One region of the Streptomyces sp. NBC_00988 genome, then DNA from elsewhere that is predicted to be linked to it. Evidence: riboswitches for the same ligand, from Rfam matches in the RefSeq annotation. Region 1 holds a riboswitch; each other region holds the start of a gene.

Region 1 (5,138 bases):
GGGGCCAGGCGGCCGGTCTTGTCCACGCCCTGGCCGAGCCGGACGATCGTCATCCGCCGGTCCAGGTCGACGAGTTGACCCGTCGCGGGGTCCACGTCGGCGACCAGGAGGCGGATCGAGTTCGTACCGCAGTCGACGGCGGCGACACGGGTCACTTCTCGTCCTCCTTCGGCACCGTCACGCACGGCCCCTTGGCCCACCACTCCGGCAGCATCGCGATCGCCTCGTCGCCGAGCGGGTTGACGCCCGGGCCCGCGGCCAGGGAGTGGCCCACCAGGACGTGCAGGCACTTCACGCGGTCCGGCATGCCGCCCGCGCTCGGGAAGCCCTCCAGGACCTCGATGGCGTCGCGACGCGCGATGTAGTCCTCGTGCGCCGCGCGGTACGCGGCGGCGAGTTCGGGATCGGACTCCAGCCTCGCCGTCATCTCCTTCATCACGCCGTTCGCCTCAAGGGTGCCGATCGCCGAGGCGGCGCGCGGGCACGTGAGGTAGTACGTCGTCGGGAAGGGAGTGCCGTCGGGGAGGCGGGGGGCCGTCTCCACCACGTCGGGCTGTCCGCACGGGCAACGGTGTGCGATCGCGCGCAGCCCGCGCGGCGGACGCCCGAGCTGCTGCTTGAAGGCCTCGACGTCCGCGTCGGTGGGCTCGGTGCGCGGAGTGGACGGCGGGGGCTTTTCCATGCCGGTACGAAAGTCTCTCTGTCAGTTCAATTCGGTTCAGCCACTGGGCAGTTCAGTCACTGGTCGGAGGCGTCGGACTTGTCCACGCCGTCCCAGACGTTCGAGTACCACGGGCGGTCGGCCGCCCCCAGTTCCGCGCGCGACTGCTTGGCCGCGTCCGGGTCGATCACGATGTAGCCCGTCTCCCCGGGCATCACGTAGTGCAGCCGCTGCCGGATCTGCTGCTCCGCGTACGAGTCGTCCTGCCAGCGTGCCTTGAGGTCGCGGAGCTGCTCGACGCGCTGCCGCGCCTGCTCCTGCTGCCGCTGGAGATCGGAGATCTCGGCGCGCTGGGAGACGTACTGCCTTATCGGGTACGCCAGCGCCACGATCAGCGAGCACAGCACCAGGGCGAGGAGGGCCGCCCGGCCGGTGAGCCGGGAACGGCGGGCCTGCCGCTTGGTCTGGGAGCGGTAGACACGGGCCGCCGTCTGCTCGCCGAGCAGCTTGAGCCTGGTCGCGGTGGAGAACCGGTCCCGGTCCTTCACGGCCATGTCCCGCCTCCCCTTCACACGTGCGTACGTCCCCGCACACGGTACGGGACCGGGTGCGGGGACGTACGTACGACTGGCTAAGGATTGACCCGGTGGAACCCCGGGGGACCTGGTGGGGTCAGCCCTTGAAACGCGGGAAGGCGCTGCGGCCCGCGTACTCGGCCGCGTCGTCGAGGATCTCCTCGATGCGGAGCAGCTGGTTGTACTTGGCGACGCGGTCCGAGCGGGCCGGGGCGCCGGTCTTGATCTGGCCGCAGTTCACCGCGACGGCGAGGTCGGCGATGGTGGTGTCCTCGGTCTCGCCGGAGCGGTGGGACATCATGCACTTGAAGCCGTTGCGCTGGGCCATCTCGACGGCGTCCAGGGTCTCGGTCAGCGAGCCGATCTGGTTCACCTTGACGAGCAGGGCGTTGGCCGTGCCCTCCTCGATGCCGCGGGCGAGGCGCTCCGGGTTGGTGACGAACAGGTCGTCGCCGACGATCTGGACCTTGTCGCCGATGCGGTCGGTGATGACCTTCCAGCCGGCCCAGTCGTCCTCGTACAGCGGGTCCTCGATGGAGACGAGCGGGTAGGCCGCCACGAGCTCCTCGTAGTACTCGGTCATCTCGGCGGCCGAGCGGGACTTGCCCTCGAACTCGTACTTGCCGTCCTTGTAGAACTCGGACGCGGCGACGTCGAGCGCGAGCCCGATCTGCTCGCCGGGGATGTAACCGGCCTGCTTGATGGCCTCGATGATGAGGTCGAGGGCGGCGCGGTTGGACTCCAGGTTCGGGGCGAAGCCGCCCTCGTCGCCGAGACCGGTGGACAGGCCCTTGGTCTTCAGCACCTTCTTGAGGGTGTGGTAGACCTCGGCGCCCCAGCGCAGCGCCTCGGAGAAGGACTCCGCGCCGATCGGGGCGATCATGAACTCCTGGATGTCCACGTTCGAGTCGGCGTGCGAGCCGCCGTTCAGGATGTTCATCATCGGAACGGGCAGCAGGTGCGCGTTCGGGCCGCCGAGGTAGCGGAAGAGGGGGAGGTCGCTGGCCTCGGACGCGGCGTGCGCGACGGCGAGGGAGACGCCGAGGATGGCGTTGGCGCCGAGCGAGCCCTTGTTGTCGGTGGCGTCCAGGTCGAACATCGCCTGGTCGATCAGGCGCTGCTCGGTGGCGTCGTAGCCGACGAGCTCCGGGCCGATCTGCTCGATGACGGCGAGGACGGCCTTCTCGACACCCTTGCCGCCGTAGCGGTTGGGGTCACCGTCACGCAGCTCGATGGCCTCGAAGGCACCCGTGGAGGCGCCGGACGGAACGGCGGCACGACCCGTGCTGCCGTCGTCGAGGCCGACCTCGACCTCGACCGTGGGGTTGCCTCGGGAGTCCAGGATTTCCCGGGCTACGACGACGTCGATGGACGGCACGAGCATCTCCTTCTTGGGATCTGACGCGGCTACGGCAACACCGCAGCGGCTCTGCGAGACGAGCCTAACCGGCCCGGGGCGATTGGCCATCCGGTCGGCCGCCTGATGGACAGAACCGAGAGTAAATTGTTTCCGAACGGAACAAAAAGTCCCGGCAAGCGGCAGGCGTGGGGACGGGGGCGGCAGGCCGGGGACACAAAAAAGCCCCGCCCCGGTGCGTACGGGGGAACACGCACCGGAGCGGGGAGCCCGTGGGGGACGGGGGTGACCCTCACGAGGTCTCCATGATGGACACCACGGATGTGAGGGCGCTGTGGTTCAGCTGAGAGACCTGTATGTCACTTCAGGTGGAGCTGCTGGCCCGGGAAGATGAAGTCGGCGTCGTCGACGATGTCCTTGTTCAGCTTGAACAGCTGCTGCCAGCCGCCCTTCACCTTGTGCTTCTCGGCGATGGAGCTGAGGGTGTCGCCCTTGACGACCTTGTACTCGCCGTCACCCTTCTTGACCTTCTTGCCGGTCGGGGTGGAGACGGTCTTCTTGGCGGCCGGGCGCTCGGCGGAGCGGGAGGCGGTGGTGTCGCTCGTGGAGCGGTCGGTGGTGCTCTTGGAGGAGCTGGAGCTGTTCGAGCTGCTCGACGAGCTGGAGCTGCCGCCGGAGTAGGAGGCGCTCGACAGGCCGGTGCCGCAGGTGGGCCAGGCGCCCTTGCCCTGGGCCGCGAGAACCTTCTCGGCCACGGCGATCTGCTGGGACTTGGAGGCCTGGTTCGCGGTGGAGGCGTAGGCGGTGCCGCCGTACGCGGCCCACGTCGAGGCGGAGAACTGCAGGCCGCCGTAGTAGCCGTTACCGGTGTTGATGGACCAGTTGCCGCCGGACTCGCAGCTGGCGACCGTGTCCCACTCGGACGCGGTGGCGGCGGAGGCGCTGCCGGTCGCCATGAGCGGGGCGGCTATCGCGACACCGGTGACGCCGGCGAGCGTGGCGACGCGGGTGGCCTTGGACGGACGGCGGTGCTTGCCCTTGCTGGAAAACAGCATGGAAAATCCCAATCCCCTCACCGACGCCTGCGAGGTGAGCTGTCGGGTTCGGGCCGTGTGAGTTGCCCGGCCGTGCTCGTACGTCTCGTACGAGCACGACTTAACCCCAAGCCGGTTCCGGTCGTCTCTCGACTCCCGGGCCCGGCGCTTACCTTGGGTCCCCCGCTCCTGCCTACGGCGCTTGACGCGACGAATGTTCCCGGAGGCCACTGGCAGGACTCGGCGTGTGCGGCAGCCGGGGCTCGTGGTGACGAGCGGCCTTGACCGTAGACACGGAATCGGCGGAATTCCAAAGACGATCAGGGCTTCTGAGACTCATCCCACACTTTGATCAAACCGGACATTCCAGAGCGAAGCGTGACGTGAACTCCCGCTGTTCTCTTGCTACTTTTCGTCCGCTTCCGTACCGACGTCCAAGGTCTGACCGGCGGCGATCTGGGTCGGATCGGCGCCTATCACCTTTTTGTTCTCGGCGTAGAGCGCACGCCATCCGCCGTCATAGCCAAGGGAGTCGGCGATGGACGCGAGGGAGTCGCCGGCGCGGACGGTGTAGGTCTGCGGCGACACGCTTTCCTCGGCGCTGGCCCCGCGATGCTTGCCGGCACTCTGCTGAGTGCTCTGCTGGTCGCCCTGCTGGTCGTCGGAAGCGCTGAGCGCGCCGGTGTCGACGAGGCTCCACTTGCCCACCGCCTGGGCCGAGTTGTCCGATTCGTCGATTTTCGGGGAGGCGGCGACCGAGCCGTTGCCGGTCGAAGGAGTGGTGGACTTGTCGGACTTGGCGGAGTTGTCCGTCGCGGTGGGCGAGGGGCTGACCGAGGAGTCGCTGCCGGAGTCGCCGGACGAAGTCGAGTCCGTGGTGCCGGAGTCGGACAACCCGGAGGAAGCGGACGAACCGGAGTCGGAGTCGGAACCGGAGTCGGAGGAGTCGGTCGGGGTGGCCGACGGGGAGTCACTCGCGAGGCCGGTGTCGACGTCCGTCGAACCCGAGGTGGTGGTGAGACCGGAGAGCAGCGCGCAGGTGGTCCACGCGGAGGTGCCCTTGTCGTCGAGGACCTTCTCGGCGACGGCTATCTGCTGGGAGCGGCTGGCCAGGTCGGCGCTCGGGGCGTAGGCGAGACCGCCGTACTTCTCCCATTCGTCCTGGGTCATCTGCAGGCCACCGTAGTAGCCGTTGCCGTCGTTCTCGCTCCAGGAGCCGCCGCTCTCGCAGTTGGCCACCTTGTCCCAGGTGGTGCCGTCGGCGGCGTTCGCGGAGGCGGCCCCGAGGAGCGGGATGGCGATGGCGGAGCCGGTCACCCCGGCCGCGATGAGGAGAGCCGGAGCCTGACGGGGGCGACGGTGACGACCGTTCCCGGAGAGCATGCGGAGGCCTTTCGCGTGACAGCGGGGGGACCGCGCGGCGGGTGGGGCGAGGGTGGTGCGGGGCGCCGCGCTGGTAGGTGAACGTATCCACAGTCGATCACTTGTCACAAGTTAATGCCACGGAGATC
Region 2 (5,138 bases), 4.8 Mb from region 1:
AGTCCTTCACGACCCCCGTCTTCGCCGGCCTGTGGAGCGACGCCGGGTTTGGGGGTGCCAGCCGCACCTGGCACGACTACCAGCGGACGTACGTCATCCCGGACGCCGACCAGGACCGGCCGGTGCTCTACAACTCCTGGGAGGCCACCCAGTTCGACATCTCCGAGGAGCAGCAGGAGACGCTCGCGCAGCGCGCGGCGGCGCTCGGGGTCGAGCTGTTCGTGGTCGACGACGGCTGGTTCGGGAAGCGCACCAGCGACCGTGCCGGGCTCGGTGACTGGACCCCCAACCCGGACCGCTTCCCGGCCGGCCTCAAGCCCCTTGCCGACCGCGTCCACGCGCTGGGCATGCAGTTCGGCATCTGGGTCGAGCCCGAGATGGTCAACGCGGACAGCGACCTGTACCGCGCGCACCCCGACTGGGTGCAGCACCAAGAGGGGCGAAAGCGGACGGAGTTCCGCAATCAGCTCGTACTGAACCTCGCCCGCGAGGACGTCCAGGAGTACCTCTGGGAGCAGCTCGACGGGCTGCTCTCCAGCGCCCCGATCGACTACGTGAAGTGGGACTTCAACCGCTGCTTCACGGATGCCGGGTGGCCCGGTGACGCCTATCCGCAGCGCCTCTGGGTCGACCATGTGCGCGCGCTGTACGCCCTGTTCGACCGGCTGCGGGCGGCCCACCCGGGTGTGGCCTTCGAGTCCTGCTCGGGCGGCGGCGGCCGGATCGACCTCGGCATCCTGAGCCGCACGGACCAGGTGTGGACCTCGGACAACACCGACCCGCTCGACCGGCTGGCCATCCAGCACGGCTTCAGCCAGATCCACCCCGCGCGCGTGATGGCCGCCTGGGTCACCGACAGCCCCAACACCCAGCTCAACAACCGGGTCAGCAGCCTGCGCTTCCGTTTCGTGAGCGCCATGGCCGGAGTGCTGGGCGTCGGCGGCGACCTCTCGGAGTGGACCGAGGAGGAACTCGCCGAGGCCCGCCGGTGGGTGGATCTCTACAAGGAGATCAGGCCGCTCGTGCAACACGGTGACCTCCACCGGCTGCGCCCGCCGAGCGGTGGACTCAGCGCCGTGCAGTACGTGCGCGGCGACGAGACCGTCGTCCTCGCCCTGCTCCAGGCACAGCATTACGGCGAGCCCGTACCGGCGCTCCGGCTGCGCGGGCTCGACCCGACAGCGTCGTACGAATGCCTCGAAACGGGCGAAGTCCACCGGGGGGCCGTCCTGTTGCATCACGGCCTGCGCACCGGCCTGCGTGGTGACCTCGATGCGACAGTTATCCGCCTGCGTCGCATCTGATCCCTCTGTCCCAATTGCAGCCTTCGTTCCAACTCGCTCTGGAATAAAGGAACCTGAGAGTTGTGTACGTGAGCAGCGTCATATTCGTGACCGTGCGTCGTTCGTCATGTTCACGTAATTGACGTGCTTTTACAGGGGAATTGAGGGGTTGAGTCCTGTGGGAATTCACGGAGGGTGACGGTGAATTCCCACAGGGAAACACAAGGAACGCAAATCCGTGGAACCTCCTGCTTGTCCCTTTGCGTCTTCCTCGCTTACGTTCGCCACCAATCCGGACGGACGCCCAATCCTGCCGCCGACCGGACTCCGCACACACCCACCCGTATGCGGCAGGAGCGGGGGACCCACAGGTAAGACGCCTGTTCCGGTCTCCGGAACGGGCTTGGGGTTTAGCCGCGACCAGCGCGCGGCCGGGCATCTCCAGCCCGCACCCGACAGCTCACCTCGCAGGCGCCGGAGAGGAATTCGTCATGCCCGCGAAGGGTAAGCACCGCCGCCCGAAGTCCCAGCGACTCACCCGCTCGATGGCCGTAGCCGGAACCGGCGGCGCCGCGCTCGCCCTTCCGCTCATGGGGGCCACCGGCGCCCATGCCGCGACCACGACTTCCGCTCCGGAAAAGGCAGTTCAGTCCGTTCCGGCGGCCGAGAAGACGGTTTCTGAGAAGGCGACCGCGAAGACCGTCTCCAAGGCCTCGGGCGTCAAGACGTATTCGGTGAAGGCCGGCGACTGGCTTGCGAAGATCGCCGAGGAGCAGGACGTCACCGGCGGCTGGAAGAAGCTCTACCAGGACAACCGCGAGGCCATCGGCGGCGACCCGTCGCTGATCCACCCAGGCCTGAAGCTCTCCCTCGGCGAGAAGGCATCGACGGGCGGGACCAGCGAGACGGGCGCGAGCAAGTCGTCCAACTCGTCGACGTCGTCCGGCTCTTCGTCTTCGTCGTCCTCCTCCTCGAAGAGCGCGTCGGCCTCGCAGAGCGACGACAGCACCAGCACCAGTACTTCCTCGGGTTACACCCTCCCCGTGACCGGTGGCACCATCGGCACCGGCTACCGCGTCGCGGGCAGCATGTGGTCCAGCGGTTACCACACCGGCGTCGACTTCGTCGTCCCGACCGGCACCACCGTCAAGGCGGTCGCCGCGGGCACGGTCGTCTCGGCGGCCTACGACGGCGCCTACGGCAACGAGGTCGTCATCCGGCACGCGGACGGCGAGTACTCGCAGTACGCCCACATGTCGCAGCTGTCCGCCTCGGCCGGCCAGACCGTGACCGAGGGCCAGCAGATAGGCCTCTCCGGCGCGACCGGCAACGTGACCGGCCCGCACCTGCACTTCGAGATCCGGACCACGCCGTACTACGGCTCGGACGTGGACCCGGTCGCCTACCTCCGCTCGCACGGCGTCACCGTCGGCTGACACCGGGCCCCGACACCTGCTTCACGCAACCGAAGGCCGGACCCAGATTCTTGGGTCCGGCCTTCGGGCGTAGCAGTTCCGGGGTGAACGCCCCTGCTCAGAGGGTTATTCCGACTTTGGACAACCCTTTACAAGTGGCTTATATCACCGCCCGTCAACCCCTAAATACGATCGCGTAGGTCACATGCGAGGGTGAATTATGGTTGCCGTGGCTAACGATTCGAAGAGTGACAACAGATCAGTGATCGGGTCGTACGTGGCGGTGGGGGACAGCTTCACCGAGGGCGTCGGCGACCCAGGGCCCGACGGGGCGATGGTCGGCTGGGCCGACCGGTTCGCGGTACTGCTCGCGGACCGGCGGCCCGAGGGCGACTTCGAGTACACCAACCTGGCCGTGCGCGGGAAGCTGCTCGACCAGATCGTGGCCGACCAGCTCACCCGGGCCAAGGAGATCGGGCCCGACCTGGTCTCTCTGGCCGCGGGCGGCAACGACATCATCCGTCCGGGCACCGACCCCGACGAGGTCGCCGAGCGCTTCGAACGCGCGGTGGCCGACCTCACCGCCGCCGTCGGCACCGTCATGGTGACGACCGGCTTCGACACCCGCGGCGTGCCCGTGCTCAAGCATCTGCGCGGCAAGATCGCCACCTACAACGGACATGTGCGGGCCATCGCCGACCGGTACGGCTGCCCGGTGCTCGACCTGTGGTCCCTCAAGACGGTCCAGGACCGGCGAGCCTGGGACGGCGACCGGCTCCACCTCTCTCCCGAGGGGCACACGCGCGTGGCGCTCCGCGCCGGCCAGGTCCTCGGTGTCGAGGTCCCGGCCGACCCGGACCAGCCCTGGCCCCCGCTGCCGCCCCGCGGCACGCTCGACGTCCGGCGCGACGACGTGCACTGGGCACGCGAGTACCTGGTCCCGTGGATCGGGCGCCGGCTGCGCGGCGAGTCCTCCGGGGACCATGTCGAGGCCAAGGGCGCGCTGTCGCCGGACGACATCAAGATGCGGATCGAGCGGGTGGCCTGACGGGGCGACGCCGTAACGGGGTGCCGGGTGTGGAGGTGACCCCTCGGAGAGGTGGCTTTTTCGGGAGGTGTCTCCTCGAAGAGGCGGCTTCTTGGGGAACGACTCAGGGAGCGGTCAACGCCGCCCGCTCCAGGCCCAGTTCCCGTGCGAGTGCCTCGTCGACCCACTCCAGGGCCCGTGCCCGCGGCACCGCTCCCGCGTATGCCGTCATCTGTACGGCGAGGCCGTCCAGGAGGGCCGTGAGGCGCAGGGCTGTGGTGGCCGGGTCCGGGCAGTGGAACTCGCCCGCGGCCACGCCCTCGGCGACGACCTCCGCGAGTGCTTGTTTCCACTGCCGGTCGAGATCGCGGGTGACGTCCAGGAGGGCGGGTTCGCGCAGGGCCGCCGCCCAGCCCTCGATCCACAGCCGCCAGCCCTTGGCCTGCCCGGTCGGCGCGTACCAGCGCACCGCTGCCCGCAGTCGGCGCAGCGCGGTCGTACGGCGGTCCAGGAGCTTGTGGAGATGTGCGAGGTCGGCCTCGGCGGCGAAGGCGAACGCGGCGGCGACCAGTTTCTCCTTGGTCGAGAAGTGATAGAGCACCAGCGCATTGCTCACGCCGAGGGCCGAGGCCACGTCGGCGATCCTGACCGCCGCCACACCCCGCGCCTCGATCTGCTCGACGGCGGCCCGCAGCAACTCGGCCCGCCGTTCCACCACGCTCAACCGCACTCTCGCCACGCGGTCACCCTAATCCGTTGCCCCTAGGGGTGGTGTCCCGTACGTCACCGGTACCAGCCGAACCGTTCCGCGATGACCGGCAGCCGGTCCGCGACGATGGCGTGCGCGGCGGCGCGCGGTGTCGTGCCGTCGGCCTCCGCGCGGGCCAGCATCCGGTCGATCAGGGCGCGCATCGAACGCCGGGTGTGCGCGAACGCCTCGTCCGCGTCGGCGCCGATGTCGCCGAACAGGGTCCACCACCACCAGGCGTTCGTCCCGGAGTTCACGACCACGTCCGGCAGCACGGTGACCCCACGCGCGGACAGCAGCTCCTCCGCCTCGGGCAGTACGGGCATGTTGGCCGCCTCGACGATCCAGCGGGCGGTGATCCCCTGCTGGTTCGTGGTGTCGATCGCGTACGACACCGCTGCCGGAACCAGCACCTCCGCGTCGACGGACAGCCAGTCCTCGCCGGGGAGTTCGAGGTCGCCCGGGCGCAGCGCGGAGCGGTCAACGGTGCCGTACGTGTCCCGGGCCGCGAGCAGCGCGTCCACGTCGAGGCCGGCCGGGTTCGCGACCGTGCCCTTGATGTCGGCGACGGCGACGACCGACAGCCCCGCGCGCGTGAGGAACCGTGCCGTGGCTCCGCCCATGGTGCCCAGCCCCTGCACGGCGACCCGTGTCCCCGCGTACGG
Region 3 (5,138 bases), 570 kb from region 1:
CACGCCCGCTACCAGCTCGGCGAGCCCGCGCCCGCCTGGCTGTGCGGCGGCAAGGTCGACCGGAACATGGGCCCCGACCTGGAGGTCGCCGTCAACCACCTGGAGGGCCGGCTCGGCGTGAAGGTGCCCGCCGCGCACAAGCTCGCCGAGTCCACCCGGCCGGCCGGCAGCGACGACCTCTTCGTCTCCTGGGAGACCCTCACGCACGCCGGGAACACCGCCGACTGAAACCTGTGTGACATCGGACCCCGCGGATGGCGTATAGTTGCAATCACAACGGCGCGGGGTGGAGCAGCTCGGTAGCTCGCTGGGCTCATAACCCAGAGGTCGCAGGTTCAAATCCTGTCCCCGCTACTAAGGCCAAGGGCCGGAATCCAGAAATGGATTCCGGCCCTTGGTGTTTCCCCGTTTCTCGCCCCCAGTCGGCCCACCCCGCTCGCCGCCCGCTCCCCGCCACGAAAAACTGGACGCGTGGAGGAGGGTCCGTATGTGCGAGCCGGCGGGCGCCTGCCCGGCGATCCCGTGCCCGACCCCGGCCTCGGCGACAGCCCGGCCCCCCACCCCGAGGGCGAGGGCCGGCGGATCTCGTACGCCCGCGCCGTCGTCCGCCGCCTCCCGGTCCTGCTGCTGATCGCCGCCGCGCTCTACGACTACCTCACCCCGTCGGATTTCACGGCGGCCCCGCTCTTCACGGCCGCCCCGCTGGTCGCCGCCCCGCTCTACTCCCGGCGCGGCACGGTCCTCACCGGTCTGGCGGCCGTCGCCGTCGTGCTGGTGATCCACATCAGGCTCGGCATCGTCCTCGACACCGACGCGGTCACCGAGGTGGCCACCGTGGTGACGGTCGCCGTGCTGGCCGTCCTCATCAACCTCCTGGTCCGCCGCAGCAGCGAACAGCTCGCCTCCGCGCGCGAGATCGCCGAGGCGGCGCAGCGGGCCGTCCTGCCCGAACCGGCCGAGCGGATCGGCGGGTTCGAGATCGCGGCGCGGTACGAGGCGGCGCAGGAGGGCGCGTTCATCGGCGGCGACCTGTACGCGGTGCAGGACACCCCGCACGGCGTACGGCTGGTCGTCGGCGACGTGCGCGGCAAGGGCATGGGCGCGGTCGCCGCCGTCGCCGTGGTCATCGGGGCGTTCCGGGAGGCCGCCGAGCAGGAGGCCACCCTGGAGGCGGTCGCCCAGCGGCTGGAGCGGGCGCTGGCGCGCGAGGGCACCCGGCGCGACGGGCTCGACGCGTTCGAGGGGTTCACCACGGCCGTCCTCGCCGAACTCCCGCACGGCGACGGCGTCGTACGGATCGTCGACCGGGGACACCCGCCGCCGCTGCTCCTGCACGAGGACGGCACCGTACGCACGTTGCAGGTCCAGGAGCCCGCACTGCCCCTGGGAATGGGCGAGTTGGGGGTCTGGCCCGACCGCGCCGAGGAGTTCGCGTTCCCGGGCGGGGCCACCCTCCTCGTGCACACCGACGGGCTGTCCGAGGCGCGCGACTCCCACGGCGTCTTCTACGACCCCGGGGCACGGCTGGCCGGCCGGACCTTCCGCACCCCCGAGGCGCTGCTCGGCATCCTCGCCAAGGAGGTGCGCCGGTACTCCGGGGGCTGGATGACGGACGACATGGCGATGATCGCCGTACGGCATCCATGACCGTCATCACGGCGGGTGACCGGGTGGGAGCCCTCCGCATAACAACTGACATGCCGTCAATAGCTGTGGGAATTCTGAGACTTGGCCAACTCGCCCGTTTTTCGCCGGTGGTGGGCCGTTCGTCCAGCAAGGAAAGGTTAATGATCAAGCCGAACAGCTTGGAAACGGGCGCCCGTGTCTATTAACGTTCGATAACGCAGCGCGGTCGTCCCAGCCGTCACAAGAGATGGCTCCGTGCGCACGCGCCGAATCCCGCAAGGGAACCGGGGAACCACCACTTGGGGTGAATCGCTCGTCGACCGCCGTGGGAACACGGCCGGTTTACGCGCGTAGGAGACCTTCCTGCTCCGAACCCGTCAGCTAACCCGGTAGGCGAGAAGGAAGGAAAGGAGCACGCCCACGTGGCGTCAAACCAGGCTGCCCCAGAAGCCCCTGTCGTCTTCGGCGGTTACCGCCCCGACGAGGGCCCCTGGGAGGAGTGGAATCCCAGCGCGGAGTCCGTTGCTCCCAACCGCGGCAAGCACCGTGTCGCAAAGCAGCGTGGTGGCGGAGGATTCGCCCGCAGCTCCACCGTCCTGGGCGTCGGTGTCATAGCCGCCGTCAGCGCGGGTGGCATGGCCAGCGCCAACACCGGCAAGCCGCCGGTCTCCATCTCGATGCCCGACCTGCCCTCCGTGGGCCACCTGCTGGACGACTCGTCCAGTAGTACCCCCAAGGGTTCCGCTACCGCGCTCAGCAGCGTCGGCGTGACCACCACCGAGACCGCCAAGGGCGCCTCGGACGCGGGTGAGCTGCTGCGCAACCGGATCATGGCGCAGGCCGAGTCGCAGCAGGTGCAGGTCGACGGCAAGTCGAAGGCCGCCGTCGAGGCCGCCGTCGCCAAGCAGGTCGACGACGCCGCCGCCAAGGCCGAGAAGGACGCCGCGAAGAAGGCCGCCGACGCGAAGAAGGCCGCGGAGGCCGCCGCCAAGAAGAAGGCCGAGGCCGCGAAGCTCGCCGCGCTGGCCAAGCAGTACACGCTGCCGGTCGGCTCGTACACGATCACCGGCACCTTCGGCCAGGCCGGCTCGATGTGGTCCTCCGGGTACCACACGGGCCTCGACTTCGCCGCGCCCACCGGCACGCTGATCAAGGCCATCCACAGCGGCACGGTCACCGAGGCGGGCTGGGCCGGGTCGTACGGGTACCGCACGATCCTCACCCTCGACGACGGCACCGAGCTGTGGTTCTGCCACCAGTCCTCGATCAACGTCAGTGTCGGCCAGAAGGTCTCCACCGGTGAGGTCATCGGCCGCGTGGGCGCGACCGGCAACGTGACCGGGCCGCACCTCCACCTGGAGGTGCACATCAACGGCGCCGCCACCGCGAGCGACCCGGCGCCCTGGCTGCGCAGCAAGGGCCTCAACCCCTAAGGGATCGAAGGGCCTCAAGGTCTGGAATATCCGGTTCCGGTCCGGCGGTTGAGGTGAAGCATGACTTCTCTTCGCAAGCTGGGCCGGTCCGACCTTGAGATCTTCCCGCTGAACCTCGGCGGCAACGTGTTCGGCTGGACCGCCGACGAGGCGGCCTCCTTCGCCGTGCTCGACGCCTACACCGCCGCGGGCGGCAACTTCGTGGACACCGCCGACTCCTACACGGCGTGGATCGAGGGCAACAAGGGCGGCGAGTCCGAGACCGTCATCGGCAAGTGGCTCAAGGTCCGCGGCAACCGTGCCGACGTCGTCATCGCCACCAAGGTCAGCCAGCACCCCGACTACCCCGGCCTGTCCGCCGCCAACATCAAGGCCGCCGCCGACGCCTCGCTGCGCCGCCTGGGCACCGACTACATCGACCTGTACTACCCGCACTTCGACAAGGAGGAGGTGCCGGTCGAGGAGATCGTCGGCGCGCTCGACGAACTGGTGAAGGCGGGCAAGGTGCGGCAGATCGCCGCCTCCAACATCTCGCCCGAGCGCCTCCAGGCGTCCCTGGACTTCTCCGACCGCGAGGGCCTGGCGCGCTATGTCGCGATCCAGCCCCACTACAACCTCGTCTCCCGCGACACCTACGAGGGCGGGCTGCGGGACGTCGCCGAACGCGGCGGACTGTCGGCCCTCCCGTACTTCTCGCTGGCGGCCGGCTTCCTCACCGGCAAGTACCGGCCCGGTACGACCGTCGACAGCCCGCGGGCCGGGCGCGCGGTCCAGTACCTCGAATCGGAGCGCGGCCAGAGCGTCCTCACCGCCCTCGACGAGGTCGCCCAGGCCCACGACGCCCCGGTCGCCACGGTGGCCCTCGCCTGGCTCGCCGCCCAGCCCACGGTCGCGGCCCCGATCGCCTCCGCCCGCACGGTCGAGCAACTCCCCGCACTGCTCGGCGTGGCCGAACTGGAGCTGACGGACACGGAGATCGCCCGCCTCACCCAGGCGTCGGCCTAAGGGTCGTAGGGGTCGGCTTACGGGTCGTACGGGTCGTACGGGTCACCAAGGCGGCCGTCAGGACCGGTACGGGTTGTACAGGGGAGTCCCGTACGACCCGTACACCGGCGGCCACGGCGGCACCACCACCGGCACCGGCGGCGCCGTCCGCCGCGCCGCGTAGTCCAGCGCGGGCCGCGCCACCTCCCGGCGCAGCCACAGCTCGTGCAACAACTCCCTTTCCCGTACGACGAAGTCGGCGCCGGCGCGGCCCCGCGCGGCCCGGTGCCGCAGGAACGCCAGGGAGGTCGCGTGGGCCTCGTACCGGGCGACCGAGCGGGCCGCCTGCCTGCCGAGGCGGTGGCGGGCGTACTCGCGGGCCAGGCGGCGGGCCTTCATCGAGCCGAGCACGAACGGTTCGGCCGGGGTCAGCCAGCCCGCGTAGACGTAGGCGGGCAACTCCTCGCGCACGGTGCGCAGTTCGCGTTGCCGGGTCCAGACCGCGAGCCAGGTCAGCAGGCCGAACATGGGGACCATGAAGACGCCGTAGACCTCGAAGAAGCCGTACTGGCCGAAGGTGGAGGAGCCGTTCCAGATCGCGTGCATGCCCATCGCGAGGAGCAGGCCGGTCAGGGGGACCAGGACGCGGCGGATGTGGTGGCGGTCGGGGGAGAGCGCGGCGATGCCGAAGCCGATGCCGGTGAGGACGGTGAACAGGGGGTGCGCGAAGGGGGACATGACGATGCGCACGAAGAAGGTCGCCGCGGTGACGGAGGTGAAGCCGCGGTCGCCGGTGAGCTGGTCGGTGCCGAAGGCGGTGCCGAGGTAGAGGATGTTCTCGGTGAACGCGAAGCCGGTGGCGGTGACCCCGGCTATCACCACCCCGTCGACGATCCCGGTGAAGTCCCGTCTGCGGAAGAGGAAGACGAGGAGTACGGCCGCCGCCTTCGCCGACTCCTCGACGATCGGGGCTATGACGGTGGCGCCGAGGGTGTCCGCGCTGGTCGGGTCGGCGGTCGTGGTCGCTATCCATCTCGTCGCGAAGCTGTTGGCGACGATCGCTATGAGGGCCGCGGCGCAGGCGCCCCACGCGAA

Evidence for each region. A riboswitch is a leader RNA that binds a small molecule or an ion and turns the genes downstream of it on or off. The one in region 1 is predicted to bind cyclic di-AMP.
Region 2: another riboswitch for cyclic di-AMP. It lies ahead of OG496_RS46440 (peptidoglycan DD-metalloendopeptidase family protein); the one in region 1 lies ahead of OG496_RS24720 (transglycosylase family protein).
Region 3: another riboswitch for cyclic di-AMP. It lies ahead of OG496_RS27415 (M23 family metallopeptidase); the one in region 1 lies ahead of OG496_RS24720 (transglycosylase family protein).

What each region holds. Positions count from the first base shown of each region.
Region 1 is NZ_CP108730.1:5,431,249-5,436,386, forward strand. Features, by position in the region: gene OG496_RS24700 (exopolyphosphatase) at 1-155, opposite strand, end outside; gene OG496_RS24705 (DUF501 domain-containing protein) at 152-682, opposite strand; gene OG496_RS24710 (septum formation initiator family protein) at 739-1,215, opposite strand; gene eno (phosphopyruvate hydratase) at 1,334-2,620, opposite strand; gene OG496_RS24720 (transglycosylase family protein) at 2,953-3,648, opposite strand; cyclic di-AMP (ydaO/yuaA leader) riboswitch at 3,658-3,838, opposite strand; gene OG496_RS24725 (transglycosylase family protein) at 4,033-5,010, opposite strand.
Region 2 is NZ_CP108730.1:10,270,265-10,275,402, forward strand. Features, by position in the region: gene OG496_RS46435 (alpha-galactosidase) at 1-1,304, shown strand, start outside; cyclic di-AMP (ydaO/yuaA leader) riboswitch at 1,608-1,770, shown strand; gene OG496_RS46440 (peptidoglycan DD-metalloendopeptidase family protein) at 1,775-2,719, shown strand; gene OG496_RS46445 (SGNH/GDSL hydrolase family protein) at 2,961-3,746, shown strand; gene OG496_RS46450 (TetR family transcriptional regulator C-terminal domain-containing protein) at 3,850-4,464, opposite strand; gene OG496_RS46455 (Glu/Leu/Phe/Val dehydrogenase dimerization domain-containing protein) at 4,509-5,138, opposite strand, start outside.
Region 3 is NZ_CP108730.1:6,005,698-6,010,835, reverse strand. Features, by position in the region: gene OG496_RS27430 (alginate lyase family protein) at 1-228, shown strand, start outside; tRNA gene OG496_RS27425 (tRNA-Met) at 281-354, shown strand; gene OG496_RS27420 (PP2C family protein-serine/threonine phosphatase) at 490-1,647, shown strand; cyclic di-AMP (ydaO/yuaA leader) riboswitch at 1,881-2,037, shown strand; gene OG496_RS27415 (M23 family metallopeptidase) at 2,049-3,059, shown strand; gene OG496_RS27410 (aldo/keto reductase) at 3,120-4,064, shown strand; gene OG496_RS27405 (PrsW family glutamic-type intramembrane protease) at 4,122-5,138, opposite strand, start outside.